DNA from 2 places in the Carnobacterium sp. FSL E2-0243 genome. Region 1 is predicted to be linked to the other one. Evidence: predicted binding sites of a transcription regulator. Region 1 holds the regulator's gene; the other holds the start of a gene.
The links. Region 1 encodes CtsR, which represses protease genes until heat stress. Its sites were predicted from a motif close to TTGGTCAAAAAAGGTCAAANA; they were not measured.
Positions count from the first base shown of each region.

Region 2: a site for CtsR is predicted at 1,546-1,566, ahead of MHI00_RS05735 (ATP-dependent Clp protease ATP-binding subunit). Genes of this name have one in related genera too.

Region 1 is NZ_JBBOPM010000001.1:310,809-314,215, reverse strand. Features, by position in the region: gene MHI00_RS01485 (ATP-dependent Clp protease ATP-binding subunit) at 1-1,525, opposite strand, end outside; gene MHI00_RS01480 (CtsR family transcriptional regulator) at 1,556-2,017, opposite strand; tRNA gene MHI00_RS01475 (tRNA-Pro) at 2,241-2,314, opposite strand; tRNA gene MHI00_RS01470 (tRNA-Arg) at 2,363-2,436, opposite strand; tRNA gene MHI00_RS01465 (tRNA-Leu) at 2,440-2,528, opposite strand; tRNA gene MHI00_RS01460 (tRNA-Gly) at 2,583-2,654, opposite strand; tRNA gene MHI00_RS01455 (tRNA-Thr) at 2,691-2,766, opposite strand; tRNA gene MHI00_RS01450 (tRNA-Leu) at 2,785-2,869, opposite strand; tRNA gene MHI00_RS01445 (tRNA-Lys) at 2,912-2,984, opposite strand; tRNA gene MHI00_RS01440 (tRNA-Val) at 2,986-3,061, opposite strand; rRNA gene rrf (5S ribosomal RNA) at 3,099-3,214, opposite strand.
Region 2 is NZ_JBBOPM010000001.1:1,224,183-1,227,589, forward strand. Features, by position in the region: gene MHI00_RS05735 (ATP-dependent Clp protease ATP-binding subunit) at 1-1,490, opposite strand, end outside; gene MHI00_RS05740 (hypothetical protein) at 1,683-2,543, shown strand; gene MHI00_RS05745 (hypothetical protein) at 2,596-2,796, shown strand; gene MHI00_RS05750 (phosphocarrier protein HPr) at 2,968-3,234, shown strand; gene ptsP (phosphoenolpyruvate--protein phosphotransferase) at 3,234-3,407, shown strand, end outside.

The sequences.
Region 1 (3,407 bases):
AACGTTCACTTTCTTTTTGTTCCATTTGTTGCACTGGAATTCCAGTCCAAAGAGAGACAACCTCAGCAACATCAAACTCGGTTACTTGTAATTTGGATGCAGAATGTTGTTTTCCTTCTTTGACAATCAAGGTTTCTATTTTTTTCTTTTGACGCATTTCTTTCGTCCGAATAGCGGCAGCTTTTTCAAAATCTTGCATTTGAATAGCCAGTTCTTTATCATTTACAAGTTGATCTAATTCTGCAACTGCTACAGCAACTGGAGTTGGTTTATCAGAAACATCTAACCGAACTTTAGCAGCTGATTCATCAATTAAATCAATTGCTTTATCTGGCAATTGTCGAGATGTAATGTAGCGAGTTGAAAATTGGACAGCAGCATGGATAGCTTCGTCTGTAATTTCCACACCATGATGTTCCTCATACCGTGAACGAAGACCTAAAAGAATTTCCTCAGCCTCTTCCGGAGTTGGTTCATCAACAGTAATAGGCGCAAAACGTCTTTCTAATGCAGCATCTTTTTCAATATATTTTTGATATTCATCTAAAGTCGTAGCACCAATGGTTTGTAACTCACCACGGGCTAAGGCAGGTTTTAGAATGTTTGAAGCATCAATAGCGCCTTCAGCTCCACCTGCACCAATTAGGGTGTGTAATTCATCAATAAATAAAATGACTTGGCCATCTTGATAGATTTCTTCAATAACTTTTTTCATTCTATCTTCAAATTCACCACGATACTTAGTACCAGCTACCATAGATCCCATATCTAGCATCATCAAACGTTTTTTAGCCATATCTTTGGGTACTTCACCATTGATAATCTTTTGCGCTAAACCTTCTGCAATAGCTGTTTTACCAACTCCTGGTTCACCTACTAAAACTGGATTATTTTTAGTTCGGCGGCTCAAAACTTGAATTAAGCGGTGAACTTCTTTATGCCGACCCACAACTGGATCCATTTTACCCTCTTTAGCAAGTGCTGTTAAATCTCGTGCTAATGAATCTAACGTAGGAGTTCCACCTGTTGCTTGTTTAGGTGATTGACGACCGCGTCTTGCTCCTTTAGTCCCGTTAACGTCGGAGACACCGATTTTCTTCAATAATAGTTGGCGCGTTTTATTTAAACTAACATCTAGATTACTTAAAATTTTTGAAGAAAGGATTTCTTCTTCGCGTAATAAACCTAATAACAAATGCTCCGTTCCAACCAAAGGTGCACCCAAGCGTCTAGCCTCATCGGTTGCAAATGTAATCACTTGTTTCGCACGAGGAGAGTACGGTAGCAAAGCATTTTTAGGAACATTTTTCATGGTGCCGTAACCTGTGAAATGTTCAATTTCTTCACGGACATCTTGTTCGTTTACGGCAAATTGTCGTAATGTTTTCCCAGCCATCCCATCTTGTTCAACAACTAGAGCTAATAAAATATGCTCTGTGCCAACTGAATGATGACGGAAATTTTTAGCCTCTTCTTGGGCAAGTATTAAAACTAGCTTAGCTTTTTCAGTGAATAATTCATCCATAAATCGTACCTCCATCATTTAACGTAATAGTTACTCATATCTTAGATTATTTAAGAATGCAATTAAAATTTGAGCTCGCAATTCATTTTCTAATTTCCCACACAAAGTTAAGACTGGTTTTTCCATTGCAGAAAGGATTAGAGTTGCCTCACGTTTTGTTAACATATCATCTTCATATAACTTTTGAACAATTGAATAGGCATCTTTTTGTGAAATTTTATCGCCAATAATTTGAATCATGGCATCGAGCATTTCTGCTTTGTCTAATAATTTTACTTTAATAATTCTAATGTATCCACCACCACCGCGTTTACTTTCAACTAGATAACCTTGTTGGATGGTAAAGCGCGTGTTAATTACATAATTAATTTGAGAAGGCACACAATTAAATTGATTAGCCATTTCACTACGCCGAATTTCAATTTGTTCATGGGCAGTTAAAACTTGTTTCAAATAGGCCTCAATAATATCAGACATATTTTGATTTTGCATGAGTCTCCTCCTTTAAAAATATTTTATTAGATTTTGACTAATACTGACTTTAATTATACGAGAAAATAATAGATTTGAAAAGCAAGTCTACTTATTTCTACAATATTTTTATAAAAAACAGTTAAAATATGTCACAGATCAGCTAATTTCCTAAAATTACAATTAAAAAAAATGATTTTAACTCCAAAAATGGAATTAAAATCATTTTTTATCGTTCATTTTATCGGGAAGACAGGATTCGAACCTGCGACCCCTTGGTCCCAAACCAAGTGCTCTACCAAGCTGAGCTACTTCCCGTGGGTATGAATCGTAATTGTTCCTATTTTCTTTATAAAAAAAAAGAAATGCACCCAAGAGGAGTCGAACCTCTAACCGCTTGATTCGTAGTCAAGTACTCTATCCAATTGAGCTATGGGTGCAAATGGTGCCGAGGGCCGGAATCGAACCGGCACGGTGATCACTCACCGCAGGATTTTAAGTCCTGTGCGTCTGCCAGTTCCGCCACCCCGGCATGGAATGTGGATCAGATTTCAAAGAAATCTGGGCAAGCTAGACGAATCTAGTAAGCGAAAGACGGGGTTCGAACCCGCGACCCCCACCTTGGCAAGGTGATGTTCTACCACTGAACTACTTTCGCATCGCATATATTTTATTTAATGAAATAGTATAAAAATGGTGCCGGCTAAAGGAGTTGAACCCTCGACCCTCTGATTACAAATCAGATGCTCTACCAACTGAGCTAAGCCGGCTATATAAAAAAATAATTATGGTGCGGGTGAAGGGACTTGAACCCCCACGTCTTACAACGCTAGATCCTAAATCTAGTGCGTCTGCCAATTCCGCCACACCCGCGCAAAAAAGGGCAGCTAACTATTCATTTAAAATGTTTAGTTATGAGTCATGTAGGATTCGAACCTACGACCCTCTGATTAAAAGTCAGATGCTCTACCAACTGAGCTAATGACTCATGGTGGGGGTTAACGGGCTCGAACCGCTGACCCTCTGCTTGTAAGGCAGATGCTCTCCCAACTGAGCTAAACCCCCAAAATGAATGGATATTTTGACTAAATGTATTGAATCCGCGTGGCAACGTCCTACCCTCACAGGGGGAAACCCCCAACTACTCTCGGCGCTGAAAAGCTTAACTGCTGTGTTCGGCATGGGAACAGGTGTATCCTTTTCGCTATCGCCACCACACAATTTTTTTACAACTTGCGGCGCTACTCTGCGTCTGTTTCCTTTACTCCACTCCTCATGCACACTAGTGCATTCCGGGGTTCGCTCAGTTACATCCTTGATTAGCTTGCAATTTGTTAAAAAATGCTTGTTTAGGTTGATGGTTACATCGACACTAAACTGCGATTCAATTATTTAGTTGTAGAGAGTTTGA
Region 2 (3,407 bases), 910 kb from region 1:
GTCCCAAATAGTTCAACAGCTAATTGCTTAGCTAATTCAGTTTTCCCAACTCCAGTAGGTCCTACAAATAGGAAAGATCCAATTGGGCGATTTTTCTTATTGAGACCGATTCGGCTACGACGAATGGCTTTGGAAACTTTTTCCACCGCTTCGTTTTGACCAATAACATGTTGTTGTAAATCTTCAGCTAAATTGCGCAACTGAGCTTGTTCTTTTTCTTTAATATCCCCGACCGGAATATTTGTTTTCATTTCGATAATTTGTTCCATATCTTTTTCAGTAACAATCGGTTTTTCAGTATCCGGTTGTTGTTGATCACGCATTGCAGCTAATTTAGCAGCTTGATCACGATAATAAGCGGCTTTTTCATAGTCTTCTTGTTGTAAGGCAGCTTGTTTTTGAGATGCTGCATCAGCAATTTTGTCTTCAATGATTTTTGGATCGACTGTTTGAATAGTCAAATTTTTCTTAGAACCAGCTTCATCAAGTAAATCGATGGCTTTATCAGGCAAGAAACGATCTTGAATGTAACGACTTGATAATGTTACTGCACTTTCAATCGCTGCATCTGTATACCCAACTTGATGGTAATCTTCATATTTCTTTTGAATTCCTTTTAGAATCGTAATCGTTTCTTCGGCGGTTGGTTCATCCACTCGAACAGGTTGCATACGTCTTTCTAGTGCTGCATCTTTTTCAATGGTCCGGTACTCTTTTAGAGTTGTTGCTCCTACCATTTGAAGTTCACCTCGAGCTAATGCTGGTTTTAACATATTGCCTGCATCCATACTACCTTCAGCGCTACCAGCGCCAACAATTTCATGAACTTCGTCAATAAATAAAATAATTTGTGGATTTTTCTTTAATTCATCCATCAGCTGTTGCATCCGTTCTTCAAATTGACCACGAATTCCTGTTCCTTGGACTAAACTAGCCACATCTAAACGTATAACCTCTTTATCCATCAGTTTTTGAGGAACATCGCCTTCAATGATTTTTTGAGCAAGACCTTCAACCACAGCTGTTTTACCAACACCGGGTTCTCCGATTAAAACAGGATTATTTTTAGTACGGCGATTTAAGATTTCAATCACACGTTTAATTTCATTATCTCGTCCAATAACTGGATCAATAGCTCCGTTTTTTGCCATATCCGTTAAATTTGTACCGTATTCGGCTAATAATCCACCTTGACGACCATTAGGGCGTTTTCCGCCTCCGCCTGATTGAGTTGGAGGAATCATTTGTGGATTAGGTTGACCTTGTGGCGATTGGCCAGCTTGGAAAGCTTTAAATAATTCGTCTAAGCCACCTAGACCAAAAGGATCAGGAGTATTATTTGAGCGATTCATTTTTAAGTCACCTCGTTCTTTAGCTGCTTTTAATTCTTGATAGCAATTTTGACATAAATCTATCTGGCCTCTTTGGCCGTTCATACTTGTATATAAATGAATTGTGGCATCGTGTTGATTACAGTTTTGACATAACATAAAAAGTCACAACCTTTCAGTAGTTTAATTAACCATGTAATGAAAGTCAGTTTTTTTGTTGACCAATACTGACCTTACTGATTAATATTATACACTGACCTTTACTGACTTTCAAGTTCTTTGCTTAACTCTTTTACTTTTTCATTAAAATCTACTACACTAGAGATAACAAAATTAGGAAGTGGGTAAAAGATGAAAGAAAAGTTAGTAACTATTTTATTTAGTTTATTTATATTTTGGACTAGTATTGGACTGCTTTTTCAATTATTTTCATCAGATAATAGAACCTATTTCATTTTATATATCATAGGAATAATCTTAATAGGAGGACTTTGTGTCAGTGGTTTCTTATTACTTGTGTACCCAACTTGGCTAGCTTTATTCATTATAAGTATTGTGATAGGAATTAATTTTGTGATTGAACGCTTCAGTCTTTTTAATTCACGAGTAGGCTTATTAGAAAGCTCTGCAGTACATGCAGATTCATTTTTCATAAGAGAAGCAACAATCTATTTACTTCCTTTTAATTTAGCTATTTTTTGGCTAATAAATATAGTTAGCTGTCATCTTTTATGGAAGCAAATTACGCGTTATATCCGCGGTTTGAAAAGTCAAGGTGTCATATATGTTGTGGGTGCAACTATGGCATCCATGAGTATTCATCGTTTATTAACCCCAAGTTTACTAAATCTTAAACGGTATAGTTGGTTCCAAGGAGAGTCTTTTATTTACGGAGAAGGGTCTTATCGTTTTTATTTCAACTGGCTACTTATTGTTGGGCTACTGCATTTATTTATTTGGTCCGTCCTTGTCCTTTCAGAAAATTGGAAACAAACAATTAGTGCTGAATATAGTTATCAAACGCTTAGTGTTTATAGCCTCATTGTATTTTGTACAATGATTGTTGGGTTTTATACATTAAATTGGTTGACAGTATTCCTCTATATCCTTTTTAATGGTTTCACCTATTTTCTTTTTACCCAGTCAAAAATGGGATACGAAATTGATTTAAATCAGTTAATGCCATCTTTTTTTAAGAAAAAATTGTTTTAACTATCAGGAAATTATGTTAATTTAATAGATTATATAGGAAGGAGACTTGCCCATGTCACATGAAGAAATGGAAAAACAAGTTACAGAATTAGTCGATGGTCAAATTCAAGAGTTGCTTGTGAAGAAAGAAGATTTTATGACTTTCAGAACAATTTGGTTAAGCCACCCTAGAAAAGATGAAATTATAGGGGAAGCAAAACTACATGGTGAAGTTGTTTATCGGTTGGTTCCAATAGAAAAATCGAATATGTAAGTAAAGAAAAGCAAAAAATAGTTGTAGAATGTTGCAAAAAATGTTAATCTGTAAAGATGAAAGGGTTATTTTTGATTCCTTATTTAAAAATCGTTATTTTAATAGGTTTTTAAGTCGGTTTTGAAGGTAATTCTAAAAAAAAAATACTTTTTTTGAGGGAGACTTATTATTATGGAAAAACGCGAATTTCATGTAGTAGCAGATACAGGGATCCATGCACGTCCAGCTACATTATTAGTGCAAACAGCAAGCAAATTCAATTCAGATATTAACTTAGAATACAAAGGTAAATCAGTAAACTTAAAATCAATCATGGGCGTTATGTCACTTGGTGTTGGCCAAGGTGCTGATGTTGTGATTACTGCTGAAGGTGCTGACGAAGCTGAAGCTATCGCTGGAATCGAAGAAACAATGAAGAAAGAAGGCTTAGCTGAATAATGGTTGAAATGTTAAAGGGGATTGCGGCTAGTGATGGCGTAGCTATTGCTAAAGTTTATATGCTGATCGAACCTGATTTATCATTCAACAAAATTACAGTTGAGGATTCTGCTTCAGAAAATGAACGTCTTGCAAATGCATTAAATAAAGCGAAACAAGAACTTGAACTGATT